Regions from separate parts of the Pseudoalteromonas sp. DY56-GL22 genome, predicted to be linked through region 1. Evidence: predicted binding sites of a transcription regulator. Region 1 holds the regulator's gene; the other holds the start of a gene.

What was found. Region 1 encodes NrdR, which represses ribonucleotide reductase genes. Its sites were predicted from a motif close to AAACACNANATNTNGTGTTT; they were not measured.
Region 2: the regulator NrdR is predicted to act here: its motif matches at 9,269-9,288, upstream of nrdA (class 1a ribonucleoside-diphosphate reductase subunit alpha).

The regions. Positions count from the first base shown of each region.
Region 1 covers NZ_JANHZR010000007.1:237,935-253,827, reverse strand. Annotated here, with positions in the region: gene NO991_RS16220 (hypothetical protein) at 262-2,364, shown strand; gene NO991_RS16215 (hypothetical protein) at 2,441-3,553, opposite strand; gene NO991_RS16210 (diguanylate cyclase domain-containing protein) at 3,630-6,716, opposite strand; gene NO991_RS16205 (phosphatidylglycerophosphatase A) at 6,750-7,235, opposite strand; gene thiL (thiamine-phosphate kinase) at 7,232-8,206, opposite strand; gene nusB (transcription antitermination factor NusB) at 8,251-8,661, opposite strand; gene ribE (6,7-dimethyl-8-ribityllumazine synthase) at 8,677-9,141, opposite strand; gene ribBA (bifunctional 3,4-dihydroxy-2-butanone-4-phosphate synthase/GTP cyclohydrolase II) at 9,247-10,362, opposite strand; gene NO991_RS16180 (riboflavin synthase) at 10,405-11,058, opposite strand; gene ribD (bifunctional diaminohydroxyphosphoribosylaminopyrimidine deaminase/5-amino-6-(5-phosphoribosylamino)uracil reductase RibD) at 11,063-12,202, opposite strand; gene nrdR (transcriptional regulator NrdR) at 12,205-12,654, opposite strand; gene glyA (serine hydroxymethyltransferase) at 12,761-14,017, opposite strand; gene NO991_RS16160 (hypothetical protein) at 14,309-14,677, shown strand; gene thrC (threonine synthase) at 14,742-15,893, opposite strand, start outside.
Region 2 covers NZ_JANHZR010000002.1:368,808-384,700, forward strand. Annotated here, with positions in the region: gene NO991_RS05580 (DUF3083 family protein) at 1-325, opposite strand, end outside; gene glnS (glutamine--tRNA ligase) at 554-2,221, shown strand; gene NO991_RS05590 (TonB-dependent receptor) at 2,308-4,716, opposite strand; gene NO991_RS05595 (YaeQ family protein) at 4,883-5,410, shown strand; gene yfaE (class I ribonucleotide reductase maintenance protein YfaE) at 5,407-5,679, opposite strand; gene nrdB (class Ia ribonucleoside-diphosphate reductase subunit beta) at 5,679-6,809, opposite strand; gene nrdA (class 1a ribonucleoside-diphosphate reductase subunit alpha) at 6,880-9,165, opposite strand; gene NO991_RS05615 (HAD family hydrolase) at 9,558-10,232, opposite strand; gene ubiG (bifunctional 2-polyprenyl-6-hydroxyphenol methylase/3-demethylubiquinol 3-O-methyltransferase UbiG) at 10,232-10,942, opposite strand; gene gyrA (DNA topoisomerase (ATP-hydrolyzing) subunit A) at 11,119-13,815, shown strand; gene serC (3-phosphoserine/phosphohydroxythreonine transaminase) at 13,885-14,973, shown strand; gene aroA (3-phosphoshikimate 1-carboxyvinyltransferase) at 14,976-15,893, shown strand, end outside.

The sequences.
Region 1 (15,893 bases):
GGAGCCTCATGGCTCCTTTTTTATTATTTAAAACCATACACATAAAAAATAACTTACCTATTTTCTATTTTCTTGCATCCAATATCTTTAGCTAGCCGTTTATTCATTGAGGTTAACTCGTGAGCACGTATTTTGTCGTTAAACAATACAGGTTGTTTGTTCACATTTGATGGAATATTTAAAAGGTATAGACAAATGAATACGATTAAAAGTAAAGCTATTAAAGATCAACAACTCGCTAATTCAAAACTATCTAAGGTCATGTTTTCTGCCATTGCTCTTGCTGTGATGCTGGGTATTACAGGGTGTGATGGAGATGATGGTAAAGATGGTGCTATGGGAGCTCAAGGTGCAGCAGGGCTAGATGGTACTAATGGTGTCGATGGCCAAAATGGCGCTGATGGTCAAAATGGCGCTGATGGTATGAATGGCAACGATGGCGCTCCTGGCTTTGCATCAGCAACATTTATATTAGCGAACAATGGCTCAGATAATGCGGGCACTATCAACCTCATTGATCAAAATGCCGCTAAACTCACAACATTTAATACTGGTGCTAATGAAGGTGTTGTTTTCGATAGCTTAGGTAATTTAGTGCAAGCTGCTGATTCTGGAAATGGAGCACTGAGTACCGTATGCCAAGTGTTAAACCGTGCAGATGGCATGTACACCAATAATATTGATCGTACATTAACTGGCACAAACACCACACTTGTAAATCCGAAGGGCATACATATTTCTAATAAATATGGTCTTGTTTTTATTGCTGATTTCAATGCTATGCAAGTAACTGTATTTGGTAAAGAAGCTGCAGGCGATGTAGCACCATTAGCAACAACGGTAACTGATGCAACACCATGGGATCTTACGTACGATGAAAATAATGATCGTCTTTACGTCGCACTAACTAATGGTGATGTTGCTGTTTACGACAGTTATGTAATGGGTGGTTTTGCTGCAACACCAACTCGAACCATTACACCAAGTGATGAAACTGGTACAAAAATCTCAGTCAATATTCATGGTATTGCTTTAGATATGACTAGTAACAAGCTTGTGCTGTCTGATGTAGGTAGTGCATCTGATGCAACAGATGGTGCACTCTTTGTCATTTCAAATGCTGCTCAAGCAGATGGTATGGTAGCGGTTGACCGTCATATAGCAGGCCCAATGTCTATGCTCGGTAACCCTGTGGATATAAGTCTTACTGGCAGCGACTTGCGTGTGGCTGAAAAATCAAATGATGCAGTTTTAGTATTTAGTAATATATTTGCAGGCGAAAGTGGTGATGTATCACCAGATCTCATCACGCCAACAACAAAACCTGAATCAATAACAGAAACCGTTATGCATAATAATATGCAAGATAGCTCTGATAGTATTATGGTTAACATGCCCCTGCTCGGTGTAGCTGTAAGTAGTAACCCAGGAACAGTAGGTCCAACAACAGGTCAAATTAGTCGTTTAAACGCACCTTTAACAGCCGAACTGGCAACGTATAATGCAAGTCAAACAATTGAAAGTGTGGCTTTTGATAAGTCTGGCACTAGCTACGCAACATTTGATGATGCAGTTACATCGATGGGTGGTATCGTTATTTCAAACAAGGTTGCAACACAGCGTAACGGCGAAAGTTACGCAACCAACCAAGATAGAACAATCATGGGAGCAAGTACTGGTATTATCTCACCAAAAGGTATTGATATAGCTTCAGATACAGGCATGATTTTTGTTGCTGAATTTAATGCAACAACGCCTGGTGTTCTCATTTTCTCTAGCTGCGCAACAGGTGATGTAAGCCCATTAATGACCCTAACACCCAGTGCTAGTGCACGCCCTTGGGATGTAGACTATGATCCATCAACTGACAGGGCATTTGTTGCACTTACCAATGGCACAATTGCTGTTTTTGATGAAGTGAAAAGCAAGTGGATGTCAGGTATGACAACCATTACAGGTGAAGATCGTTTAATTACCCCTGCATCGGGCGGCACTGCATTTGCTGCACCAACCAATATTCATGGTATTGATTACGACCCATTAAGTGACTCACTAATAGTTTCTGATGTTGGCTCTGCAGCCGATGCCACCGACGGGAAAATTTATGTGATTAATAGTGCCGCTATGGCCAGTGGTTTAACCAATGTAAGTGTAAATATCGCAGGTCCTGCAAGCCAATTAGGTAACCCTGTCGATATTATGTATACGGGTAATGATTTATATGTTGCCGAAAAATCAAATGGCCTAGTTATGCGCTTTGATAATATTTTAAATAGCCCTAGCGGTGACATTGCAGCAACGGTGAGCTACTCCTTTACCGCCCCAGAGTCTGTGGCTGTTTTACCAGCTTGGCTTAAACACTAACCATCAAAAGGTGTTTAGGTAACGAACGCCTCTGTTGGCCTCCAATGCCTTATCTAGCCCTAGGTAAGGCATTTTTCTAATTACACATTGATCTAGGAACACGGAATACTATTGATTGACCAGTTCCATGTTGCTCAAAAAAGATCGTGCAAGTTTCACCACCACCACCACTACCGTTGATAATAGTGTTAGTAGCTCCAGATGAACCATTGAATCCTACAACACCTCCGTTCGAATTGGTAAACGCCCCTGTTTCATTCAATTCTGCTAACTTATCAAGAGTGCATTCATTATCAATGAGTGCAGGTCCTGTATCACTACCTTTTAGAGCAGACAAGGTCATTCCGGCAACTCTTGATGCTTCATCAATTACAGTGTAACGAGTACGTGGAGCACCATTAGAGTCATAAAGGTAGATTTCATAGTCAAAAACTAAACCATCTTTGAATGAGCTTTCTTTTTCACTTTGTTCAAACTCCCAAATCAAAACAGGCTTTTTCGTTTCTTCAGTGTATTTCACATTGTAACTGACACCATTTAAGTTGACTCCAACACTTGAAGGGCTAACTCGCCCTGAGTTGTTAATGCGGTTTACTACCTCTCCGGTCGGAGCACCTTCTAAGTTGAACATTAGAGATAAATTCATTAACTCTTTAAGATGATTCATTTTATTTGGATCAACTAACATCGATAGAGCTGTATTATCAGGGCAAGTATCTGATGATGAAGTCATTGGCACTGAATTAAAAACCATTGTATTTTGAATATTATTCGCCTCATAATTCTGAATATTACTTATCGCATAACTAAGAGCTTCATTATAATCAACAACAGCTTGATAGCCTTCAATTTGATCCTGAGTTAGTGTCCTATCTAATGCTTGAGCAGAAAATGTTGGAGCAACTTTGCTATGCCCTAATAAAAAGCTATAAACTGTTTTTGTGACAGGATTTACTAAAACTACATTTTTCTGAACAGAGCCACATATCATATTATCAATGCTCATTGGGCGATTAGGATCTTCTGGATAACATTTCTTAGGGTTAATGTACTCATTTTTGGCAATTGTCCTAGCAACCTCTTTACTAGTACATTGTTTGCAAAAAAAAGCCTCCGATTGAATATCAGCTACACCGTTTGATGAATAAAAACCCAATATGCTAATGAACATTACAATTATTTTTTTCATATCCTTCCCTTTTTATAAAAAACTTAATCACCAAAAAATTAACACCCCCCGAAACATCATGTCAACAACACTATATTTAACGCATCCAAATTTTAATATCGGCTAAACCATTGGCTTGCAGTGCGCTGAGTTGCTGATCAACATTGTTGCTTTGCTCGAACTCAAAGGCATCTAATTGCTCATCAAAGGTAATGTTTGCTACACCATCGCCACCGCGCTTTTTAACTTGATGCAGTGCGATATCGGCAAGGTTAACTGAGGTTTCCCAACCAATAACTTGGCCACCCAGTAAAGGTAACGGATAAAAAGACCAACCAATCGACGCAGTGATAGTGGTCGACTGCCCATTCGGTAATCTAAATGGGTTTGCTGCAATTGCTTCACATAAATCGGCCACATAATTGTCTATTGCTGTGCGTTTGAAATCACGTAGTAAGAGTAAAAACTCGTCACCACTCCAACGCGCAACATAGTCAGAACCTTGAGTACGGCTATTCAACAAAGTCGCCATTTGCTGTAAACAGCTATCGCCTGCAAGTGGGCCATACGCATCATTAATGCGGCTGAAGTTATCAAAGTTTATTATTAATAGCACTAGCGACTTACCCTGCGCTTGCAATGACTGTGAGTTACGCTGGAAGTGTTCGATATCTTTAGGGAGCTGATCAAACAAGAAGCGACGGCTACGTAAGCCTGTAAGCTCATCTGAGTGACTAACTAGCTTAAGCTGTGAGTTCACTTGGTTAAGCTTATCGTTAGCTTCTCGAAGCTCTACGGTACGTTCTGTTACTAAGCTTTCAAGGGCTAATTGCTTACGTTTCTCTTGAGCTCTAAATACCCAAAACACGAGGTAGAACAGTAAAATAAAGCTGCTGGTGATCAAGAGTCTAAAATAAATAGTCTCATCAAAACGACGCGGCACTACAAAGCTGTACTCGGTACGACGTGCTTTTTGCCAATCTTCACCACGACGCTTTGCTTCAAGTTGGAACAAAAACGACCCCGGCGGTAAGTTGGTATAGATTGCCTCACGACGAGTATTGGCATAACGCCAGTCACTGTCTAAGCCACTTAAACGGTAACGGAACTCGATACTTGAAGGGGCATAATAATCAATCGCGGTATATTTTAACGTTACATCGCGTTCATCAATTTGTAGCTCAGGCTTATTACCTAAAGTTGCAGTACTTAAATGACGAAGCGGCGTGATCAAGCTTTCAATGCGAGGCTTAAGTGCTTGTACACCAAACAGCTCAACGCTCTTTGGTATTTCTACCACACCTTGCAGACTTGGGTACCAAATAGAGTTGCCTGTGTCTGCTACAGCATCATGGCCAAGGCCAGCACAACATTGACTGGCTTTACCATCAAGTTGACGGTCAAACGATGAGATCACTTGTTCTACTTTTAAACTTTCGATATCAGTACCAAACTGCTCTACAGGCATACGGTATACGCCTTTCATAGTACTGACCCAAATACGTTTTAATTGCTTGTCGTAAACTAGACTGAAAATAGAGCCATACGGTAGACCATCGGTGGCATCTAACTGACGCCACTGCCCTTTGGTACTGCGATAAAATAAGCCATCGTTAAGTGAACCAATTAATATTCCCACTCCTTCGATATTCAAAATACTGGTGACGTAAGCACTTTCTAAACTAGTTTGGTCGCCAATTTTTTCAATCCCGCGGTCGGTAAAGTAATAAGCCCCTTTACTGGTACCTATTAAGCCAAAATTCTGCTCATCATGAACATAAGTAATAAATTTGCTGCTTAAGAAGGCATTGTATGCAAAAGGTGTTAAACCACCATAACTTAAGCGGTACATACCGCGGCCAGTACCGAGCCAAAATCCACCTTTGCTAGAACGGCTAATTGCAAATACTGGGTTATCGCGCAGCGCTCGCCCAGGCACCGTATACAGGTTTTGGTTTTCGTAATAAAACACACCGCGGCCTGTTGCGATGTACAAACGATCACCATCAAATTGTAAGTCGTGCACTGCTGCTCGACCAAACTGATTACTCGGAATTTGATTTACAAAATTCTTGTTGTAGTCGAAGTAGCCAACACCGCTACGGTTAGCCACCCATAATTTGCCATCAGGTGCTTGGCTAATCGCCATCACCGCTTCGGTCATATTTGAGATAGCTGAGTGACGTTCAATACGCCCTTCGTGAGCAAGCCATAAGCCTTCACTGAAGCTTGCCAGCCAAATGTTATTTTGATTGTCACGGAAAATATCGGCAAACCAAATGCTTTGATCGAGCTGGCTAGGTTCAACCCATTGCCAATCTCCTGAATTATTACGAAATAATAAGCGTCCATAAGTAGAGATCCATAGCGCGCCATCGGAGTCGCTCATAAACTTATAAACGGCAGAGTTACTGGCATTTGGCAGTGGGAATGGACGCAGCTCGTCATCTAAATCAAGAAAGTAGGCACCAAGCTCTGAGGCAAGATACAAGTTACCTTCAAGCCACGCCATGTCATGAATAATGGTTTGCGCTAATCGTTCAGGTAGTGAAACCTTGGCAGTCAGCTCTAATCGTAATTTCGCAAAATCAGAAGAGGTATTAGTTAAACGCAATAAGTGACGCTCATTAACCAGCCAAATGCCTTCTGGCGACAATGCCATTTGACTCACCGAACCAACAATTTGCGTAATAGCAGTGGCATTCGAGACCGGTACAATTAACGCGGAGTTTTGATTGAGTGTGACTTGATTTCGAGCAACATAATAAAGGCCATTCGCTGCAATCCAAATACTGCCTTTGGAATCTTCGAGAATATCGCGCACCGGACCTTTAACGTTAAAGGTTTGCGACATCATGGTTTTAGGATCAAGTGTTACTAAACCATTCTTGGTACCAACCCAAAGTAACCCTGTGCTATCGACTAGTAATTTATTGATACCATTACTTGGCAGGAAGTCGCTGTTTTGCGTATTGAAGTTAGTGAACGTATTACCATCAAAGCGGCTTAAGCCAAACTGAGTACCCAGCCACATATAGCCTTGCTCATCTTGAGCAATACTTTTTAATGATTGCGATGGCAAGCCATTTTGGATGTTCCACTGTTTGACGACATAGTCAGTAATAGATGCAAACGCAGGCATGCAGCAAAGCATCAACAAACAGACAACTAGAAATCGCATCATATACTTGCCACCAAGTAACACTTAACTCATCGTTTAAAAAGGCAAATAGCCTGCTTTAAACAAGGCTTGAACACAAATTAATGAAAAAATACCTGCTAAAATATCATCAGCCATGATGCCCAAGCCCCCGTGTAAACGTCTATCTAAAATTCTGATAGGACCTGGTTTAGCGATATCAAAAAAGCGGAACAATAAAAAACCAACCAACAGTGACTGCCAACTCAGTGCAGCACCAATCATGGTGATATAATAACCAGCAACTTCATCCCAAACAATGGCTGGATGATCATGCACCCCTAAGTCATCTGCTGTTTTACCACATGCCCAAATACCAAACACGCTGATCACGACAGCAAATACAATTTGTAACCAAAGCGGAAAATACATTGTGGTGAAAATAAATGGCAAGGCAGCAAAGGTACCAAAGGTGCCTGGCGCTTTAGGGGCAAGGCCTAAGCCAAAACCCAGACCAAAAAATTGGTGTGGGCGTTTTAAATTGAATAAACGGTTACTGCTCAAACCGGCTCCTTTGTAAAGTGCTGAAAGCCTTTTCCTTGGTAGTTAAACTTTTCGCCGTCAAGCAATAGCTCAATCTCACCTTCGCCACTTTTAATTTGACCTACACAGCTTGCTTCTACACCATATTGGCGCAGTTTCATATCAACCATGCTTTTATTGCTTTCTGGCACAGTAAACAGCAACTCATAGTCGTCACCGTAATTTAAGATATAGTCAAATTGCTCAGCACGTGGAATCGACGAATTTAATGCATCAGAAACAGGCACTTTATCAACATTGATCACCGCACTAACTTGCGATAGCGCTAAAATATGGCCTAAATCAGCTAATAAGCCATCGGAGATATCAATTGCTGAAGAGGCTGCGCCTCGCAAAACTTGCCCCGCTGCTACACGTGGCGTCGGATAATCAAAACGATTATTTAAATAGCTTAAGTGTTCAGGGGCGATATCGAGGCCTTGTTTACGGGCTTCAATGGCTACACCAGCATCTCCTAATGGACCTGTTACATAAATCCAATCGCCCACTTTAGCACCGCTACGGCGCAGTGCTTTGCCTTCAGGCACGATGCCTTTAGCACAAATCGTAATAGTTAAAGGACCTTGAGTGGTATCACCACCAATGATTTGCACATTGAAGTACTCTGCAATTTCATGCATGCCTTCAGTGAACTCTTCAAGCCACTCTATATTTGCTTCAGGCAAAGTTAGGCCTACCGAAATCCACGTAGGTTCAGCGCCCATTGCCGCAAGATCACTTAAGTTAACAGCTAAAGCTCGATGCCCAAGAGCACGGGCAGAGATGTCATCAAAAAAGTGTACGCCCGCAACTAAAGTATCTGTTGTTACCGCCAATTGACAGTTTTCAGGCACAGTTACTAAGGCACAATCGTCACCAATACCTAGGTTCACATCACGGCGAATAATGCCACGGCCCTTAAAATAACGATTGATTAATTCAAATTCCTTCATACACAAAAAAGCCGGCCCAAGCCGGCTCTCCTTTACGGGGTTACTTACTTACGCAGTTCTTTCACTGCTTTATCAAGTACACCGTTGACAAATTTATGGCTGTCTTCAGCACCAAACATCTTAGCAAGCTCAATGCCTTCATTGATTGCCACTTTGTAAGGTACGTCTTCACGGAATTTCAGCTCATAGCCAGACAGACGTAAAATTGCTTTTTCGACCATGTCTAACTCATCAGCTGGGCGTGCTAAATGTGGTGCAACGATTTCATCTAATTGCTTACAGTTAACAACAACACCGCGTGCTAGGTCTTTGAAATATTCGACGTCGATCTTAGTCACATCATTTTCAATTAACATTTGCTGTTCAATATCAGCAATTGGGTTGCCGCTTAACTGCCAAGAGTATACGGCTTGAAGTGCTAAGATACGTGCTTTACGTCTTGCTGCTGGTTTCACAGAGATTCCTTAAACTTAAATTTTGTCTAACACATTAACCATTTCAAGCGCACCTAAAGCAGCTTCGCCGCCTTTATTACCCATTTTGGTACCTGCGCGCTCAATTGCTTGCTCAATGCTTTCAGTGGTTAATACGCCAAATGCAACCGGGATATCGTACTCAAGAGATACTTGTGCAAGACCTTTGTTTGATTCGCCAGCGACTAAATCAAAGTGTGGCGTACCACCTCTGATCACGACACCTAGAGCGATGATTGCATCGTGTTCTTTCTTTGCTGCAACGCGTTTCGCTGCTAAAGGTAATTCAACGGCACCTGGTACGTAAACAACAGTAATGTCGTCTTCAGAAACACCACCTGTGCGCTTAAGCTCATCAACAGCACCTGCTAATAGGCTGCTACCAATAAAGTCATTAAAGCGAGAAATGACAATGGCAAATTTTTTGCCCGGTGCGTATTTGTTACCTTCAATAATTTTCATTTAATAACCCTAAAAAATAAGTTTAAGCGGTTGCGATTGCGCAAAAATTACGGCGCATAATACCACAAAAATATAAAAGTAGCCTAGTAAATCTATTTTCCCAAATTAAGAGCGAGGCTCAACATAGTCAACCACTTCTAAGTGGAAACCAGATAGCGCGTGGTACTTCTTAGGACGGCTCATTAAGCGCATCTTTTCAATACCTAAATCAGCCAAAATTTGCGAACCAACACCCACAGTACGCGAGGTACCTTGGAATTTACGATGACTGACATTTTCGCCCGCATCTTCAGCGGCAAAGGCTTTAACGGTTGCTTCTAGATCTTCTGTTGACTCTTGTTTACCTAAAATAACCAGCACGCCGTTATGCTCAGCGATATAAGCCATAGCATCTGATAAGCCCCAGCTACGATCAGCACTTCTATCTGATAATAGAATATCGTTAAAGGTGCTTTGTAAGTGAACTCGTACTAACGTTGGCTCATCTTTCGATACTTCACCTTTTTGTAAAACATAGTGAAGCTGACCATCAATTGTGTCTTTGTAGGTCACTAAATCAAACTCACCATGATCCGTTGGTAGTTTACATTTAGCAACACGCTCAATGGTGGTTTCGTTTAGGTTTCGGTATTCAATTAAATCTGCAATAGTGCCAATCTTTAAGTCATGCTCTTTAGCAAATACTTCAAGATCTGGGCGACGGGCCATAGTGCCATCTGCATTTAGAATTTCAACAATCACAGATGAAGGTTCAAGACCTGCTAAACGTGCTAAATCACAACCCGCTTCAGTATGACCAGCACGTGTTAACACGCCACCAGGCTGCGCCATAATTGGGAAAATATGCCCTGGCTGTACGATATCGCTCGGTACGGCACCTTTAGCGATTGCGGCTTGTACAGTACGTGCGCGGTCGGCTGCTGAAATACCTGTAGTTACGCCTTTCGCCGCTTCAATCGACATAGTGAAGTTAGTTGAAAAAGCTGCACCGTTATTTTTAACCATCAGTGGTAATTCTAACTGCTGACAACGCTCTTGTGTCATTGTTAAACAAATTAAACCACGGCCGTGTGTTGCCATAAAGTTGATGGCATCAGCACTGATATGTTCTGCCGCGATAATTAAATCGCCTTCATTTTCTCGGTCTTCATCGTCCATTAAAATAACCATTTTACCGGCTTTAATGTCATCGATAATTTCTTGCGCGCTGTGTAAATTCATAATGTGCCCATGAGAGTATGATTAATAGTGACGTATCTTTGCTTATTTAATAAAGCCAGCTTGTGCGAGCAAGCTCATTGATATGTCTGAACGGGAAGGTTGTTCAGCCCCTTTAATTAGGCGCTCTAAATAGCGAGCAATCTGGTCAACTTCTAAGTTCACCTGAGTACCCACCTGAAATTCTGCAATCGTTGTTTGCTCAGCAGTATGTGGAACAATCGTTAGCTTAAAGCGATTTTGCTCAACCTCGTTGACGGTTAGGCTAATGCCATCAATACACACCGAGCCTTTGTACGGAATGTACTTCATTAAATCATTGTCAGTACTTAACCAATACTCAGTTGCACGAGCATTAGGACTAATACTTTCGACAGTAGCAATACCATCAACATGGCCTGACACTAAGTGCCCACCTAGGCGAGAAACCGGTTGCATAGCTTTTTCGAGGTTAACTGTTTGCCCTTTTTTATAATGTGCAAACCCAGTTAAGCTAATTGTTTCGTTTGATAAGTCAGCACTAAAACCATCGCTATGTTTAGCGACAACCGTTAAACACACACCATTGGTGGCAATACTGTCACCGAGCTTGACGTCTTCCATATCCAAATTAGCGCTTTGAATACGAATAGCTAGATCGCCTTGCTTTTGTGTTAGTTCAACAATTTTACCTGTTGCTTCAATAATTCCAGTAAACATAGTGCTACTCTTTATTTTCAATTTTTGAGGCTTGCTTTGCTTTTGTCGCTGTTAAGCGAATATCGTCGCCAATCATCACTGTGTCAGTAAAGGTCAGCTCAGTGATATCACTCATCATGGTGACTTCTGCAAAGTTTAGTAAGCTTTTGCCCATATCACCTACTAACTTAGGGGCAATATAAACAATATATTCGTCAATTAAATCTTGCTCGGCAAACACCCCAGCAAGGGTTGCCCCCGCTTCGAGCCAAATATGATTAAATTGCAGTTCAGCAAGACGCTTTAAAACCGCCGATAAATCAACTTTATTGTTAACTGCTGGCACCACTTCGTGTTTAACAAAGTGAGGCCACTTGGTGTGATTATCAAGCGAAGTGGTAAAAATTATTACCGGGCTCTCGATGCTGAATAACGCAAGCTCAGGCGTTAACCTGTTTTGTGAGTCAATAATGATTCGGGTTGGTTGGCGCAAAGGCAACGAGGTTGGCATGGGAAATGGCAACTCATCAACACGGACATTAAGTTTTGCATTATCAGTAATAACGGTGTCTGCACCGGTTAAGATAGCGCAGCTTTGCGCACGAAATGCTTGCACATCTTGGCGCGCTTGAGGGCCTGTTATCCATTTACTTTGACCGTTATTTAGCGCAGTTTTACCATCTAAACTACACGCCATTTTACAGGTTACATATGGCAACCCAGTTTCCATACGCTTTAAAAAGCCTTTGTTTAAGTCGCGCGCTTGTTGCTCAAGTAAGCCAGATGCCACACTAATACCAGCGTCAGCTAATATCTGCAGGCCGCGACCACTTACCGCAGGGTTTGGGTCAACCATAGCAGCAATCACCTTGCTTACACCCGCAGCTTTTAAACCTTCGGCACAAGGCGGAGTGCGTCCATAATGACTACAAGGCTCTAAAGTGACATAGGCAGTGGCGCCCTTTGCTTTATCGCCAGCTACAGCCAACGCATTCACTTCAGCATGGCCCTGCCCTGCGATTTGATGAAACCCTTCGCCGACTATTTCGTCATCTTTAACCAGTACACAGCCAACATTCGGGTTTGGCGTGGTAGTAAAACGGCCGTGTTTAGCAAGCTCAATGGCACGCGCCATGTAAACAGTATCAAGTTCTGTAAACGACATGATTAATCACCTAAACGAGCGATTTCTTCTCCAAACTCGCGAATGTCTTCAAATGAACGATAAACCGATGCAAAGCGCACATAGGCTACTTTGTCGAGTTTTTTCAGCGACTCCATGATGCATTCGCCAATTAAATGGCTAGAGATTTCACGCTCACCGGTAGCACGAAGTTGAGATTTAATGATGTTAACGACTTCGTCGACCTGCTCAGTGCTCACTGGGCGTTTCTCTAAAGCGCGATGCAAGCCATTCAGTAACTTGTCTTCGTTAAATGGTTCGCGGCTACCGTCTTGCTTGATGACTCTTGGCATCACAAGTTCAGCGCCTTCAAAGGTGGTAAAGCGCTCATGGCATTCGTTACATTCACGTCGACGTCTCACTTGGTGACCACCGCCAACAAGTCGAGAATCAATTACTTTAGTATCTTTTGCGGTGCAAAAAGGGCAATGCATAGGGTTCTAGTTCCGTTTATAAAAAACAAAAAGGCCGCTTAGTAAGCGGCCTTTATGATAGCAAAAAACAACGCTATTGTTATCTTAATTACGGTTTAACCAGTAATTAAGCGTAAACTGGTAATTTTTTACAGATAGCTTTAACTTTCTCTTTTACTTCTGCTTGAACAGACTCATCGTTGATGTTGTCTAGTACGTCACAGATCCAGCCAGCAAGCTCTTTTGACTCAGCTTCTTTGAAACCACGGCGAGTAATAGCCGGAGAACCAATACGAAGACCAGACGTTACAAACGGTGAACGTGGGTCGTTTGGTACTGAGTTTTTATTTACAGTGATGTTAGCGTTACCCAGAGCAGCGTCAGCATCTTTACCTGTGATATCTTTATCGATTAGGTCTAGAAGGAATAAGTGGTTGTCTGTTTTACCAGAAACAACTTTGTAGCCACGCTCTTGCAGTACTTCAACCATAGCTTGAGCGTTCTTAACAACTTGTGCTTGGTACGCTTTGAATTCTGGTTGTAAAGCTTCTTTGAAAGCAACCGCTTTAGCAGCGATGATGTGGCATAAAGGACCACCTTGACCGCCAGGGAATACAGCGCTGTTTAGTTTTTTGTAGATCTCTTCATCACCACATGCAGAAACGATTAGACCGCCACGAGGACCCGCTAATGTTTTGTGAGTTGTTGTTGTAACAACGTGTGCGTGAGGGATTGGACTTGGGTATACACCCGCTGCGATAAGACCAGCAACGTGAGCCATATCTACGAATAAGTATGCGCCAACTTTATCAGCGATTTCACGGAATTTAGCCCAGTCAACAACGCCTGAGTATGCAGAGAAGCCAGCGATGATCATTTTTGGCTTGTGCTCTAATGCAAGAGCTTCAACTTGAGCATAATCAATTTCGCCTGTTTCGTCGTTTAGGCCGTATTGAATTGCATTGTACGTTTTACCAGAAAAGTTAACGTGTGAACCGTGAGTTAAGTGACCGCCATGAGCTAAGCTCATACCTAGTACTGTATCGTGCGGCTGAAGAAGTGCTTGGAAAACAGCTGCGTTTGCTTGTGAGCCCGCATGCGGTTGAACGTTAGCGTAATCTGTGCCGAATAATTCGTTTGCACGGTCAATTGCTAATTGCTCAACAACATCAACATGCTCACAACCGCCATAGTAACGTTTGCCTGGATAACCTTCAGCGTATTTGTTGGTAAGCTGAGAACCCTGCGCTTCAAGTACGCGTGGGCTACAATAGTTTTCAGACGCGATCAGTTCGATATGCTCTTCTTGACGAGCCGTCTCTTTAGTGATGGCTGCAAATAACTCTGGATCGAAATCCGAAATATTCATGCTACGTTCTAACATGGGGTCTCCTAAGGCAACGTGTATGGTGTTTTTTGAAGGCTGTATTGTACGCTTAAAACGCACTTTTGCCTATCTTGTAAAGATGAACATATTTAAACAGGGATTGAATTTATTTCACAGTGTTTTAATAATGATATTTTTTTATTGATACATAATAAAAATTTATAGATTTAAAATATTTCATAGATATTTAAAATGTTATTTCAACGAAAAACCGCCCGATTAAATTGCGTTTTTATAGGGACAAACTAAGCTTATAGGACTAGTCAATATCAAGGATGGTATAAGTACATGTTAGCTAAACCAATATACGAATTAGTCCCCTACGGATATTTTTTTCTTGGCATAAGCTGTATCGCATTGGCAAATAATTATGTGCCAACTCTCATCGGTGTAATCTTATTTTTATTAGGTGCTAATATTTGGCGGATGCGTTCAGAAGCCAGAAGAACCGATCATTCAAGCCAGCGTGTTAAACAAAAAAAACGTCGCTATTACTATGAATTTAAACCCTTTATCATTTTTATTTCGGCATTCACCTTGATGCAATGGACGCACAGTGAACTCGTCTCGATGATCAGTATTTTGCTGTGTATTTCGGCCGGGGTCATTCTTATCATGCGGGTTTTAAACCGACATAGTCATTCGTTACTTCATTAAAGGCTTCATTAAAAGACTGCATTAAAAAGAGCGGCTTAGCCGCTCTTTATACCTTTATTAAGCACTAAGCTAATTTATTAAACAGCTCAGTGCGAAGCAATTGATAATCAAACTTAATATCTTCAGCTAAACACTGTTTTGCTAATGCATCTGCTAGTGGTTTCGGCATAGGCAATTCGATGTCTAAAATTTGCTCTACGCTGTCTTTGAATTTAGCTGGGTGTGCAGTCGCTAAAAAGATACCTGCACTGCCATCAGCTAGATTTTCTTTCAAGCCCTGATAAGCAATTGCAGTATGAGGCTCTGCGATGTAACCGGTTTGATGAATTTTTTTCATCACTTCTTTTGTTTCTTCTTCACCAACACAGCTTGAATAAAAGTCATTATAACTAAACCATTCGTTATCCAACATAAACTGAACACGCGGCCAGTTATTCGGTTTACTTACATCCATCGCGTTCGATAGTGACTCAAGCGTATCATTCGGTGCCCACTCTTTATTTTGTAAGAAACGTGGCACCGTGTCGTTTTGGTTAGTTGTAGCGCTTAATTTCGCTACTGGCATACCAAGCACAGCACCGATCATCGCGGCACACACATTACCAAAGTTACCACTTGGAACTGAGATATGCGCTTTACTACGCTGCTCTTTTGGTAATTGAGCAATCGCTTCAAAGTAATAGCAAACCTGTGCAACTAAACGGCTGATATTAATTGAATTTGCTGAATTCAGACCAAGCTTTTGTTTCACTTCATCATCTAAAAACGCCTGTTTTACCATGCTTTGACAATCATCAAAGCTACCATCAACCGCATAGCAGTGAATGTTGTTGCCTAACGTTGTGAATAGCTTTTGCTGCGCTAATGAAATTTTACCTTTCGGGTATAAGATCACGACATCGATATTTGGCTTATTATAAAATGCATGGGCAACTGCAGCCCCTGTATCGCCTGATGTAGCCGTTAAAATCGTGACTTTTTCACCCTGATTAAATTGCGCAAGACACTCAGCCATAAAACGGCCACCAAAGTCTTTAAACGCAAGCGTTGGGCCATGAAATAATTCAAGGCAATAAATATCTTTTTCTACTTCAACTAACTTCACATCAAAGTTAAACGCATTTTGCACCATCTGTGCAACGGTATCGGCAGGAAGCTCGTCACCAATCAGGTGCGATAAAATCTTACTGCTACGGCTCACAAAGTCTAAATCAAG
Region 2 (15,893 bases), on a different contig from region 1:
ATTTTTGCTCACCATCAGCAAATACATTATGTGCTTCATGATATTGTGGGTTATAGAAAAACAAAATCTGCTTAGCGGTCTCTAAGCTATATGCCTCATCATGGTAACGAACCACAGGCAGTTTATCGTTGGCGATTAGGTGTACATTATGTAATTCATACTCATCACATAGTGCAAATAACTCCCTTGCAAGACGCTTATAAGCACAGCTCACATTGGTGAACTGGGCAAAAAACTCATCAGTAGGTTTAAATTCAACTAACACATACTGGTTTGCACGTGCTGAGCTTGGAATATAGACTCGATGTTGATTGAGCGAAGCCATCTTTTTTCCTTATTGGTAGTGAAACTGACGGCACTATATCGCTAGTCAATGATCATTTTATTGCGTTAGAACAATTTTTTTACCGATTTTGTCGAGTCAGTGAACTATGTATTCAACAATTGACGTAATATCTTCAATAAACATGATGCAACCACTGTATGTTAGGGTTTGTTTTTGTAATAATGCATTAGTTTTGTCACCATGCAATATTCAGAGGATTATGCTCCTATGGCGGAAATTGAGAATCGCCCAAGTAACTTTATTAGAACGCGTATCGACGAAGATCTAGCAAGCGGTAAGCATGCGACTACACACACGCGTTTTCCACCTGAACCAAACGGTTTTTTACACATTGGTCATGCAAAGTCTATTTGTTTAAATTTTGGTATCGCCCAAGATTATCAAGGTCTTTGTAACTTACGTTTTGATGATACGAATCCAGAAAAAGAAGACATCAACTACGTAAATTCGATTAAAGAAGATGTGCAGTGGTTAGGTTTCCAGTGGGATGGTGAAATTAAATATTCATCTAACTATTTCGATGCGTTATACGGCTATGCTGTTGAGCTTATCGAAAAAGGCCTAGCGTATGTGTGTTTCTTATCGCCAGATCAAGCCCGTGAATACCGTGGTACTTTAAAAGAGCCAGGTAAAAACAGCCCATACCGTGATACACCAGTTGAAGAAAACCTAGCGTTATTCGAAAAAATGCGTAATGGCGAATTCAAAGAAGGTGAATGTGTACTGCGTGCTAAAATCGATATGGCAAGCTCATTCATGGTATTGCGTGATCCAATTTTATACCGTGTACGTTTTGCTCATCACCACCAAACAGGCGACAAGTGGTGCATTTACCCAATGTACGATTTCACGCACTGTATTTCAGATGCGCTAGAAGGTATTACACATTCATTATGTACGCTTGAGTTCCAAGATAACCGTCGCTTATATGATTGGGTATTAGATAACATCAGCCTTGAGTGTCATCCGCAACAAATCGAGTTCTCACGATTAAATCTTGAGTACACCATTATGTCTAAGCGTAAATTAAACGACTTAGTAGTAAATGGTCATGTTGAAGGCTGGGACGACCCACGTATGCCAACAATTGCGGGTTTACGTCGTCGTGGTTATACACCTGCATCTGTACGTGAGTTCTGTTCTCGTATCGGTATCACTAAACAAGAGAACATGGTTGAAATGGGTATGCTAGAAGCTTGTATCCGTGAAGACCTAAATGAGCATGCACCTCGTGCAATGGCTGTTCTTGACCCTGTGAAGATTGTTATCGAAAACTATGACGCAGATAAAGTAGAAACCTTGTCTGTTGCTAATCACCCGAATAAAGAAGAGATGGGTCGCCGTGACGTACCCTTCACTCGTGAACTTTATATCGAGCGTGAAGACTTCCGTGAAGAAGCAAACAATAAGTTTAAGCGTTTAGTTCTTGATAAAGAAGTACGTTTACGTGGTGCTTATGTAATTAAAGCTGAGCGCGTTGAAAAAGACGAAAACGGCGAAATTACAACTATCTTCTGCTCTTACGATCCTGAAACTTTGGGTAAAAACCCAAGTGATGGCCGTAAGGTTAAAGGTGTAATTCACTGGGTATCAGCGAGTGAATCTATCACAGCTGAAGTTCGTTTATACGACCGTTTATTTAACGTGCCAAACCCAGCGGCAGCAGAAGACTTTAACGCAACACTAAACCCTGAATCACTTGTGGTTCTTGAAAATGCGAAAGTTGAGCCGTCACTTGCAAATGCACAAGCAGAGCAGGGCTTCCAGTTTGAGCGTACAGGTTACTTCTGTCGTGATAGCAAAGCAGAAACATTAGTATTCAATCAAACTGTTGGTCTTCGTGATTCATGGGCGAAGATTGAACAAAAGGGCTAATAGCTAACTTTGTTAAGTTTCTATGCTTAATAAAAAACCCTTTCACTTTAAAAGTGAAAGGGTTTTTTTATAACTATTAAAAGCGATTAGAAATAACCGCGAATACCCAAGCTGAAGTTACGACCAGGTAGTGGTGCTTTTTCTTTAATGAATGAGCTGTGTACGAAACCAAGTTCATCGGTTAAGTTGTCAACATTAATGTAAAGCTGTGTATCAACAGGACCTAAGTCAAGTTGGTAGTTAGCTGATGCATCAAATAGGGTATAACCGTCAGTTTTTGTCTCGTAAGCAGTAATATCAGATTGCTCAAAATAATGAGTACCGGTTAGGCTAAACTTCCAATCAGACACTGTGTACTGTAATTCAGACCCCAGTTTATTAGCCGGAATACGCGGTAAATAACCCTTATCATCTTTTAGCTTAGCCGTTGTTGAATCACCAAACACTTTCACTAGCGCACTTGGCGTCACTTGATAGTGTACGTCAAATTCAATACCGTATAATTTCGCATCTTTACTTGTGAATTGGTAAACCGCCATTGCATCTTCATCTGCATCAGCTGCTGATTCTAAGCCATGCTCTTCATCAAAAACTAAACCGGTATTTTGCTGGTAGTAGTAGTTTTCAATGTCGTTATAGAAGAAGTTAACTGTGTAACCAAAGTCACCAATAAAACGGCGGAAACTTAAGTCAAAGTTCGTTGCAGTTTCTTGCTCGATATCTTCTGGCTCAAAATGAATTTCGCCATCTTCAATATGATAACCAAGACCTAGCTCGTAAGTACCTGTTGCGATATGAATGCCGTTTGATAGTAATTCAGCACTCAGTGGCGCACGTTCTGAACGAGATACACTTAAAGCAACACTTTGACCTTCTTGGTATTGCCAAATTGCACCTGCAGATAAGCTCAGGTTTGTGAAATCTTCACTATAGTTAATGATTTCAGCTTCTTCTTCGTCATGGTGCTCTTCTTCCTCTTCATGATCGTGATGATGCTCAGCCATGCTTACAGCAGAGTCGATTTGATAATCTTCAAGGCGTGCACCTAGCTCAACGGTCACATCACCAAACTGGCGCTCTTCAAGAACGAATAACGCGTTTGTTTTAGTTACGCTTGCCGGTGTAAAGGCTTCTTCACCATCTGCATCATAGTCAGACTCAGTGTAGTGATAACCAGCCATACCGTGCCAAAGGCCTAACTTGTGCTCAACGGTTGCACGTGCTTCGGTTGTTTTGTTTGTAAACACGGTGCCCACTGCACCATCTTCAATTTCAGCGTGTTTGTAGTCTGTGTAGCCAACACGTAGTGAGATATTTTCAATCCAGTTATCATGAAGTGCATAGCTCATGTAACCTTGCCAGCGGTCTTGCTCTAACTGTGCAAATACTGATTCTTCATGCTCTTCACCTTCATGTTCATCATGATCTTCCTCTTCTTCTTCATGATGATGATGCTCATGAGCAGGAATACCGTAATCTGTTTCGATGCGGCCGTATGACACACCTAGCGTTAGGTGATCGCCCACGTAACTAGTACCAAAGTTAACTGTTTGGCTACCGATAAAGGTGTTTTCTACGCTATTAGCAGTTTCGTGTTCTTCATGCTCTTCACCTTCATGCTCCTCGTGCTCTTCATGTTCCTCAGGAAGCTCAAAGTTTGGCGTGTCGTAATCGTGACCTTTGCGCTTTGTTCCATCGAAATGGAAGTTGAAACCATCATTACCGGTTTCAAGTTTTGCAGCATAGGTGTTGGTATTTGATACTGTATCGTGAGTGTATTGAGCAGCACCGGTTAAAGACTCGATGTTATCGGTAGGAATACGGTTATCAACAACGTTCACCACACCACCGATAGCGCCAGAACCATAAAGTAGGGTAGCTGGGCCGCGAAGTACTTCGATTTGCTCTGCTGCTAAACTGTCATTTGATGTTGCGTGGTCAGGGCCAATACGTGATGCATCACTGCTATCAAGGCCATTTTGGGTGATCTTCACACGCGGGCCATCTAAACCACGAATAATAGGGCTTGATGAAACTGGGCCAAAGTAGCTAGCATTAACGCCCGGTAAAGCTTTTAGTGTTTCACCTAATGTCGGTTTTGCTTTGTCTTTTAACTCATCACCGGCTAAAACATTCACAGGCGAAATCATTTCAAGACTATTTTTATGAAGTGCTGATGCATAAACAACAACAGTTTCAACTGATGTTGGTGTAAGCGTAACCACAACATTTTGGTCTTCGCCATTAATAGCAACACGCTTATCGATGAAATTGTTCTTACTGATGTGAAGCTGACCTTTATTGTCTACATCAATTTTAAACTGACCTTGTTTGTCAGTCACAACGCTTTGTGATTTGCCGTGTACATGTATTTCAGCATTGCTGATAGGTTGTTGGTTTTTATCTAATACTTGACCTGTGATCACAGCAGCCATTGTTGATTGAGAAAACAGCGCAGCGGCAACAGCACTAGAAAGAATTGAAACTTGTTTCATCATTACTACTTCTAAGTTTGTTGTTGAGTGTTGCGTTATAATATAACACCGCAATTTTTTAACTGCAATAACGTTATACTATAACTTTACCTATACCTTAACCCTAAGTCGCGATTTTAACACCATACACTATACTTAGACTGTTACACTGAGATGGCCAAATCTTATGTCTGATAAAAATAGGGTATTCAAAGCAAATTTTACAATTGCTGATTTAAGAGAGCATCGTAATCATAAAGAGGTGTTTACTACTGCATGTGACCGTCGTGAAAGCTATCAACACTTTGTACTTAAGCTTTTAAGTTATTGCTTATTTTCACACAACGAAACAGCCATATTGAATGCAAGGTTCAGTCATGCTGAACCAGATGTGTCAATAAAAGCACTTGATGACCATTATCAAACATGGCTTGCTGTTGACCAACCAGATATTGTGCAGCTCAACAAAATCGCGAAGCGGGTTGATGAACTATGGGTTGTGACAACCTTAAACAACGACTGGCTTAAAGAAAATGAACACCAGTTAGAACTTATCAATAATGGTCATTTAATTGCGTTTGATAACAATTTCATTGAGGAATTAGCGGGTCATCTAACTAAAAACTTACAGTGGGATGTTACGATTGATCAGCAAATGGTGAGTGTGTCAGATAAAGAAAATTTCTACCAAACCAGTGAGCTTATTTGGCATTAAAGTTCAATTTTTACTTTCCCATTGGGTTTACTACAACACAGCAATACTTCGCCTGTTCGAACGAACGCAAGCGGTTCTTGATTGTAGCTCACATCACCTTCGACTAATTTTGCACGGCATGCGCCACAATAACCTTCACGGCATTGGTAGGGGACATCTATTTTATTTAGTTCTAGGCATTCAAGGAGAGATGAACAGCCAGAATCAAATTCAAGATTCTGGCTGTCTGTTCCTGCAAGGATAACCTCTGCAGTGTTGTTTGAGCTCATTACAGGTCGAAGTCACCAAAGTCAGATGCATCAACTTGAGAGTCAATTTGACCAACAAGGTAAGAGCTGATTTCAGCTTCTTGTGGAGCAACTTGAACATTGTCTGATACTAACCAAGAGTTGATCCACGGAATAGGGTTACTCTTACTTTCGAACTGTGCAGGTAGGCCTACCGCAGTCATACGTGCATTAGTGATGTATTCAACGTATTGGCATAAGATATCTTTGTTAAGGCCAATCATAGAACCATCTTTGAACAGGTATTCTGCCCAATCTTTTTCTTGTTCAGCGGCCTCTTTAAACATCTGGATCGCTTCTTCACGACATTGTGCTGCAACGATTGCCATTTCTGGGTCGTCTTTACCTTCTTGCATAATGTTCAAGATGTGCTGTGTACCAGATAGGTGTAACGCTTCATCACGGGCGATTAGCTTGATGATTTTTGCATTACCTTCCATTAATTCACGCTCAGCGAAAGCAAATGAACAAGCAAAGCTTACATAGAAACGAATCGCTTCTAGGATGTTAACCGACATCATTGCTAGGTAAAGTTGCTTTTTAAGGTCAAATAAGCTGACTTTAACTTCTTCACCATTGATCACATGTTTACCTTCACCATATAGGTTGTAAACAGAAATCATGTTTATTAAATCATCGTAATACTTAGTTACCGCATCAGCACGCTCACTGATTTTCTCGTTGCTTACGATATCGTCAAAGATAAGTTCAGGAGATTGCGTAACGTTACGGATAATGTGTGTGTATGAACGGCTGTGAATGGTTTCACTAAACGCCCATGTTTCAATCCAAGTTTCTAGCTCAGGAATAGACACAATAGGTAGTAACGCAACGTTAGGTGAACGACCTTGCACACTATCAAGTAGCGTTTGATATTTTAAGTTGCTTAAAAAGATGTGCTTTTCGTGCTCTGGTAACGCTTGGAAGTCAAGACGGTCTTTACTTACATCAACTTCTTCAGGACGCCAAAAGAACGAAAGTTGCTTTTCAATTAGCTTTTCGAAGATAGGGTACTTTTGTTGGTCGTAACGTGACACGTTTACCGTTTGGCCGAAAAACATCGGTTCTTGTAATTGGTTATTATGATTTCGGCTAAAAGTTGTATATGACATAGTGATTTCTCAAAAAACAGTCAGGACAAAGCGGGCTAATGAGCCCGCTTTTGTTATGTTATTAATTTAATTAGATTTTACAAGCGCCGCCTGCACAACCGTCATCTTCTACCTCTGGTGTTAACTCATCTTGAGAGTCTGATGCACCATCACGTGTGTTGTGATAGTACAGGGTTTTAACACCAAGTTTATACGCAGTCAGTAGGTCTTTTAATAGCACCTTCATAGGTACTTTACCGCCTTCGTACTTAGATGGATCATAGTTAGTGTTTGCAGAGATCGTTTGGTCAACGAACTTTTGCATAATACCAACAAGTTGTAGGTACCCATCGTTTGAAGGAATATCCCACAGTAGCTCGTAGTTATCTTTCAGATTTTCATAATCTGGCACTACTTGCTTTAAGATACCATCTTTACTTGCTTTAACGCTGATATGACCACGTGGTGGCTCGATACCATTTGTCGCGTTAGAGATTTGCGATGATGTCTCTGAAGGCATAAGGGCAGATAGCGTTGAGTTACGCATACCGTGCTCTTTAATGCTTTCGCGTAATGAATCCCAATCTAAGTGAAGAGGCTCATCACAGAACTGATCTAGGTCACGTTTGTAAGTATCTGTTGGCATAATGCCTTGAGAATACGTTGTCTCGTTAAATTTAGGACACGCACCACGTTCTTTCGCTAACTCATTTGATGCTTTCATTAGGTAATACTGAATTGCTTCAAATGTTTTGTGAGTTAGGGCATTTGCGCTGCCATCTGAGTAACGCTTACCATTTTTCGCTAAGTAGTATGCGTAGTTAATAACACCAATACCTAGCGTACGACGACCCATAGTCGCGTTTTTAGCCGCAGGAACAGGGTAGTCTTGGAAATCAAGTAAGTTATCAAGGGCACGTACTGCAAGTTCAGCAAGTTCTTCTAATTCGTCAAGTGACTCAATTGCACCTAAGTTAAACGCCGACAGCGTACAAAGTGCAATTTCACCTTCTTCATCCATTACATTGCTAAGTGGCTTAGTTGGTAATGCAATTTCTAAACATAAGTTAGATTGACGAATTGGTGCCACAGTCGAGATGAATGGGCTGTGCGTATTACAGTGGTCAACGTTTTGTAAGTAGATACGACCTGTGCTGGCACGCTCTTGTGCAAACATTGAGAATAACTCAATCGCCTTAATACGTTTTTTACGAATTGACTCGTCTTGCTCGTATTTGATGTATAGCTCATCAAACTTCGCTTGATCTTCAAAGAACGCATCGTATAGACCCGGTACATCTGATGGGCTAAATAATGTGATGTAATCGTCTTTGATTAAACGGCTATACATTAATTTGTTGAACTGCACACCGTAGTCAAGGTGACGTACACGGTTATCATCAACACCACGGTTGTTCTTAAGAACAAGTAGGTTTTCAACTTCTAAGTGCCAAAGTGGGTAGAACAGCGTTGCTGCGCCGCCACGAACACCACCTTGTGAACAGCTCTTAACCGCTGTTTGGAAGTGCTTATAAAACGGAATACAACCTGTGTGGTACGCTTCGCCGTTACGAATAGGGCTACCAAGGGCACGGATGCGACCGGCATTAATACCAATACCTGCACGTTGCGAAACATATTTAACTATCGCAGACGATGTTGCATTAATAGAATCTAGGCTATCACCACATTCAATAAGTACACATGAGCTGAACTGACGTGTAGGGGTACGTACACCTGCCATGATAGGTGTCGGTAATGAAATTTTGAATGTAGATACTGCATCATAAAAACGCTTGATGTAATCAAGGCGTGTCTCTTTTGGATAATCAGAGAATAAGCTTGCAGCCACTAAGATATATAAAAACTGTGCACTTTCGTAGATTTCACCAGTAACACGGTTTTGAACTAAATACTTACCTTCAAGTTGCTTTACAGCAGCGTAGCTGAAGTTTAAGTCACGGTTGTGATCGATGTAAGCATCTAAGTCATCAATTTCTTGTTCGGTATAATCAACAAGTAGGTGTTGATCATAACGCTTGTCTTCAACTAATTTGGTGATGTGATCGTATAAGCGCGGCGGCTCAAATTGACCATATGCTTTTTTACGTAAATGGAATACAGCTAAGCGAGCAGCGAGGTATTGGTAATCAGGCGTATCTTTAGAGATCTGATCAGCTGCAGCTTTGATGATTGTTTCATGAATGTCATCGGTACGAATGCCGTCATAAAATTGAATGTGTGATTTTAATTCAACTTGTGAGACAGACACATTCTCTAGACCTTCTGCGGCCCAAGCGATCACGCGATGGATCTTATCTAGATCAAGTGACTCTTTACGGCCGTCACGTTTGCTTACAGATAGCTGTTGGTTCATAGTTTTGCCTGTATTCCTTGGGAAATTTTAGTTGTAAGACAAAGGTATTCTTTAATGTAATTATTATTATTCAACACCAAGATAAACTAATTGAATAACATTTAGCCACAATATCTGGTGTTGTTTAAATTGCAGATCACAAGATAGTGTGGTCTGAGTTGTTTTGCAAGGGATAGAATTGCCCCAATTTGTGGATAACTATTGGATAAGCGCATTGTGTTAGTAACCATTAACCTTTGAACATTCATAGACGACGAAATTTGTAGAAATCAACAAAAGATCCAGAAAATTTACCGTTTTGAAAAATAAATTTTGACTGATTTTTTTATCATCAATGAATGCTCAAAAGTAAATCAAATCACAATATATGGTGTTTCAATTATCAAATAACACTATATATGGTTTAAACCATCAATCGGCGTTTGCCAATTGAAATCCGCTTGCCAGCCAAGTGCAGCGTCTATACTGGGTATATAACCCCATAACGCTGTTGCGCTGTACATATTGGCCGCTTTTGCAGCTTGAATATCACGTTCAGCATCACCGATGTATAAACAACGGCTCGGATCAACATCTAAGATCTCAGCAGTGTGTAATAGTGGATCCGGTGATGGTTTTGACACAGCTAATGTATCGCCACTCACAACTGCTTTTGCATCACGCAAGGAGGGAATAGCCTGCACTAAGGGCTCAGTTAAAAAGCCGGGCTTATTAGTCATAATGCCCCACTTAATATTGTTTTGCTCAAGTGCAATTAAAAGCTGTTCGATGCCGTTGAAGCATTTACTGTGCACAGCAATATCCTCGGCGTAATAGTCAAGAAGCTTTTGGCGCAAGGCGAGTTGTTCAAGTTCGGGCCAATTATCCCCAAACCCTACTTCTAATAATGCATTTGCACCGTTAGACGCAGCAGGGCGATAAACATGCTCAGCAACAGGCGCCACATTGGCGTCTGCTAACACGCGGTTTAATGCACCACCTAAGTCATCCGCGGTATCGAGTAGTGTGCCATCTAAATCAAAGATAAACGCATCAAAATCGATAGAGGGTGCTTGCACACCACTCATTAGACTAGTTTCTCAAAGTGCAGGATGTAATTAACACTTACATCATCATTTAAGCTGTACTGCTTAGAAAACGGGTTATAGTGAAGGCCGGTACTGGCGCGTACTTTTAATCCTGCTTCTTCTGCCCATGCAATAAGCTGCGCAGGTTTGATAAACTTTTTATGGTCATGCGTACCTTCAGGCACCATCTTTAAAAGCTTTTCAGCACCGACAATAGCAAACAAGTAGGCTTTTGGTGTTTTATTTAATGTTGAAAAGAACACATCAGCGCCCGGTTTAGCAAGGTCTGCTACAGCACGAATAATAGAAGCAGGGTCTGGAACATGCTCAAGCATTTCCATACAAGTCACTACATCAAAGCGAGCAGGGTGCTCAGCAGCGAATTGCTCTGCAGGTACTTTTATATAATCAACAGGTACGCCTGTTTCTAAACTATGTAACTTAGCAACGGTAAGTGGCTCTTGGCCCATATCGATACCGGTTACTTTAGCGCCCATACGCGCCATACTTTCACTTAAGATGCCGCCACCACAGCCAACATCTAAGGTTTCCTTATCAAATAAGCCGCCTACTTTATCAGCGACAAAATCCAAACGTAGAGGATTTATTTCATGAAGGGGTTTGAACTCTCCGTCGCGGTCCCACCAACGTTCTGCGATGGCTTCAAACTTTGCAATTTCTGCATTATCTACATTTTGATGCTCGGTCATAAAAAACTTCCTCGTTAATCTGAGGCCATTATATAGGGGGAAATTAATAAATCGCAAAGATTTAGCGCCTGTAAATCTAAATAAATTGTGATAGCATGGTCTGGAAATAATAACTAAAGCTCTTAAGACGGCGGTTTGCCTCTTAATGAGTCAATACTGAAGGAATGTGAAATCAAATGACTGATCTCGCCAATGAAATTCTGCCAGTCAATATTGAAGATGAATTAAAAAATTCCTACCTTGATTACGCGATGAGTGTAATCGTAGGACGTGCATTGCCAGACGTACGTGACGGCTTAAAGCCAGTTCACCGCCGCGTTTTATTCGCAATGAACGAACTCAATAATGATTGGAATAAACCTTACAAGAAATCAGCACGTGTTGTTGGTGATGTAATCGGTAAGTACCACCCACATGGCGACAGCGCGGTATATGACACCATCGTTCGTATGGCGCAGCCTTTCTCATTACGCTACATGCTTGTTGACGGCCAAGGTAACTTTGGTTCTGTTGACGGTGACTCTGCGGCAGCAATGCGTTATACGGAAGTCCGTATGGCGAAAATGTCACATGAATTATTAGCTGATTTAGAAAAAGAAACGGTTGATTACGTACCGAACTATGATGGTACTGAGCAAATTCCTGATGTATTACCTACAAAAGTACCTAACTTATTAGTAAATGGTTCTTCGGGTATCGCGGTTGGTATGGCGACGAACATTCCACCTCATAACTTAACAGAAGTTATCAATGGTTGTTTAGCGCTTATTCAAAACCCTGATATGTCAATTGCTGACCTTATTGAATATATCCCAGGTCCGGATTTCCCGACTGCGGCGATTATCAATGGTAAAAAAGGCATTGAGCAAGCGTACTTAACCGGTCGTGGTAAAGTATATATCCGCGCTCGCGCTGAAATCGAAGTTGACGAAAAAACCGGTCGTGAAACAATCATCGTTCACGAAATCCCTTATCAAGTTAACAAAGCACGCCTAATCGAAAAGATCGCAGAGCTTGTTAAAGATAAGAAGATTGAAGGTATTAGTGCACTACGTGATGAATCAGATAAAGACGGTATGCGAATCGTTATCGAAATCAAACGTGGTGATGTTGGTGAAGTAATCTTAAACAACCTATATGCACAAACTCAGTTACAAACTGTGTTTGGTATGAACATGGTTGCACTTGATAACAACCAACCTAAGTGTTTCAACCTTAAAGAAATGCTTGAAGCGTTTATCGTACACCGCCGTGAAGTTGTTACACGTCGTACAGTATTCGATTTACGTAAAGCCCGTGACCGTGCTCACACGCTTGAAGGTTTAGCGATTGCCCTTGCGAATATCGACCCAATTATCGAACTTATTCGTAAGTCACCAACACCAGCAGAAGCAAAAGCGGCACTAACAGCACGTTCTTGGGAACTAGGCACTGTTAAAGCAATGCTTGAAAAAGCAGGTGAAGATAACGTTGCACGTCCTGATTGGTTAGCGGCTGATTTAGGTATCCGTGATGGTCAGTACTATTTATCTGAGCAACAAGCACAAGCAATTCTAGACTTACGTTTACATAAACTGACAGGTCTTGAGCATGAGAAGATCTTAGACGAGTATCAAACACTTCTTGATCTAATTGCTGAGCTTTTACATATTCTTTCAAGCCCAGAGCGTCTAATGGAAGTTATCCGCGATGAGCTAGTAGAAATTAAAGAGCAATATGGTGACGAACGTCGCACTGAAATCAGTGCAGCAGCTCACGATATTAGCCTTGAAGACCTAATCAATGAAGAAGACGTTGTTGTAACGCTTTCTCACGAAGGTTACGTTAAGTATCAACCACTATCAGATTACGAAGCACAGCGTCGTGGTGGTAAAGGTAAGTCAGCAACGAAGATGAAAGATGAAGACTTCATCGAACGTCTATTAGTTGCTAACACCCACGATACAATCTTATGTTTCTCAACAGCAGGTCGCTTATACTGGTTGAAAGTATATCAGTTACCATTAGCAAGCCGTGCAGCGCGTGGTAAGCCAATTGTTAACTTATTACCTCTTGAAGCTGATGAGCGTATTACTGCTATCTTACCAGTACGTGAGTACGAAGAAGATAAATACATCTTCATGGCAACTGCGTTTGGTACAGTTAAGAAAACACCACTTACAGCATACAGCCGTCAACGTGCGAGCGGTATCATCGCAGTTAACCTAAATGAAGGCGATAGCCTAATTGGTGTTGATATCACTGATGGCACGAATGAAATCATGCTATTCACTGATGCTGGTAAAGTTGTTCGCTTTAAAGAAGCAGAAGAGTCAGCAGTTGTTGATGAAAACGGTAACCCAGTTCTAGACGAAAACGGTAACCCAGAAATCCGCTTCAAAGGTGTACGTCCAATGGGTCGTACAGCAACAGGTGTTCGTGGTATTAAGATGGCTGACGACCAACGCGTTGTGTCGTTAATCGTACCTAAGTCAGATGGCGCAATCCTAACTGTGACAGAAAACGGTTACGGTAAGCGTACAGCACTTGAAGACTACCCATCGAAGAGCCGTGCAACACAAGGTGTTGTATCAATCAAAGTAAGCGAACGTAATGGCGCTGTGGTTGGTGCAGTACAAGTTGACGATAACGACGAAATCATGATTATCTCGAATCGCGGTACCTTAGTACGTACCCGTGTAAACGAGGTTTCTACGGTTGGTCGTAATACTCAAGGCGTTATTTTGATACGAACTATTGACGAAGAGCAAGTAGTTGGTTTACAACGTATCGAAGAAATCGAAGTTGATGAGCTAGAAGCCATCGAAGGCGAGGCCGTTGAAGTAGTCGATACCAATACTGAAGAAACGGGTGATAACCCACCTTCAGAATAACATTGATTTAAAAAGCGGCTTCGGCCGCTTTTTTTATCCGCACTATAATTACTGGAATGAGGCAAAGTAATGACTAAGTATAATTTTTGTGCAGGACCGGCAATGCTACCGCCGGCAGTTATGCAAAAAGCACAAAAAGAATTTATAGATTGGCAAGGTTTAGGTGTCTCTGTGATGGAAATTAGCCATCGCAGCAGCGACTTTTTAGCGCTTACCACTAAATGTGAAGCAAGCCTGCGTCGTTTAATGAATATTAGCGATGAGTTTGAAGTGTTATTTATGCACGGCGGTGGCCGTGGTCAATTCAGTGCTGTGCCACTGAATCTTCACCTTGATGATAAGCCAGCCGTGTACTGTGAAAACGGTGTGTGGTCTAAAGGGGCTACTTCAGAAGCGGCAAAATTCACTGCAGTTGAAAGCATCAATGTACGTGATGATGAGCAGCAAAATGGCCAGTTCTCTATAAAACCAGCAAGCAGCTGGGAATTACCTGCTGATGCGTCTTACATTCACTATTGTCCGAATGAAACCGTCGATGGCATTGAAATTTTTGACGTACCATCACACCCATCAGCACCGATTGTGGCTGATATGTCATCGACTATTTTATCGCGCGAGTTTGACGTAAATCAGTTTGATCTTATTTACGCTGGCGCACAAAAGAATATCGGCCCGTCTGGTTTATCGATTGTTATTATTCGCAAAACACTTCTTGAGCGTGAAGGTCTTGCCAAGCCAGGTATTCTTGATTACGCATTAGAAGCAAAACAAGGCAGCATGTATAACACCCCACCGACATTTGCGTGGTACTTAGCTGCTGAAGTATTTGAATGGCTTGAAGCAAACGGCGGCGTTAAAGCGATGGAAGAACAAAACATCGCAAAAGCAGAACTTCTTTACAGCTACATTGATAGCTCAGGTTTTTACAGCAACAAAGTTGCTAAGCATTGCCGTTCGCGCATGAACGTTCCGTTTTGGTTAAATGATGAATCATTGAATGATAAATTCATAAGTGAATCAAAAGAAGCAGGCTTATTAGCCCTTGAAGGTCACCGTATTGTCGGTGGTATGCGCGCAAGCATTTATAATGCGATGCCACTTGAAGGTGTTCAAGCCTTGGTTAATTTTATGGAAAAATTCGCCAAGGAGAACAGCTAATTATGGAACAGCTTCGTCTTGAACCGATTACAAAGGTAAATGGTAGTGTGACACTGCCAGGCTCAAAAAGCTTATCAAACCGTATTTTGTTACTAGCTGCTTTAGCAGAGGGCACAACGGTTGTTGAAAACCTATTAGATAGTGATGATATTCGTCACATGCTAGGCGCATTAAATCTTTTAGGTGTAAATGTATCGCTTAATGAAGATAAAACAGTGGCCACCGTAGAGGGTGTTGCAGGTAAATTTAAAAATCCGAGCGAGCCTTTATTTTTAGGTAATGCCGGTACGGCTTATCGTCCACTGACAGCGGTTTTAGCAGCTGTAGAAGGCGAGTACCAGCTGGTGGGCGAGCCTCGTATGGAAGAGCGCCCAATCGGTCATTTGGTTGATGCACTGCAAGCACTCGGTGGTGATGTTGAATACCTTAAGCATAAAGATTATCCACCACTGGCCATAAAAGGCGGTAAAATCAACGGTGGTAAAGTTGCAATTGATGGCAGCATCTCTAGCCAGTTTTTAACAGCGTTACTAATGGCTGCACCATTATTTAATGGCGATACAGAAATCACCATTAAAGGCACGCTGGTATCAAAGCCTTACATTGATATCACTCTAGATGTAATGAAGCGCTTTGGCGTTACTGTAAGCCATGACAATTACGAAACATTTTACGTTAAAGGCTGTCAGCAGTATCAAGCACTTGAGCGTATTATGGTTGAAGGTGATGCATCAAGCGCCTCTTATTTTGTTGCGGCGGCTGCAATAGCTGGTGGTGAAATTGAAATTAACGGGGTAGGTGCGGCATCTGTTCAAGGTGATATTGGTTTTGCCAAAGTGATGGAGCAAGTAGGCGCTAAAATCGATTGGTACGATGAAAAGCTGCTGGTTCGTAAAGGCGAGCTGAACGCGGTCGATATT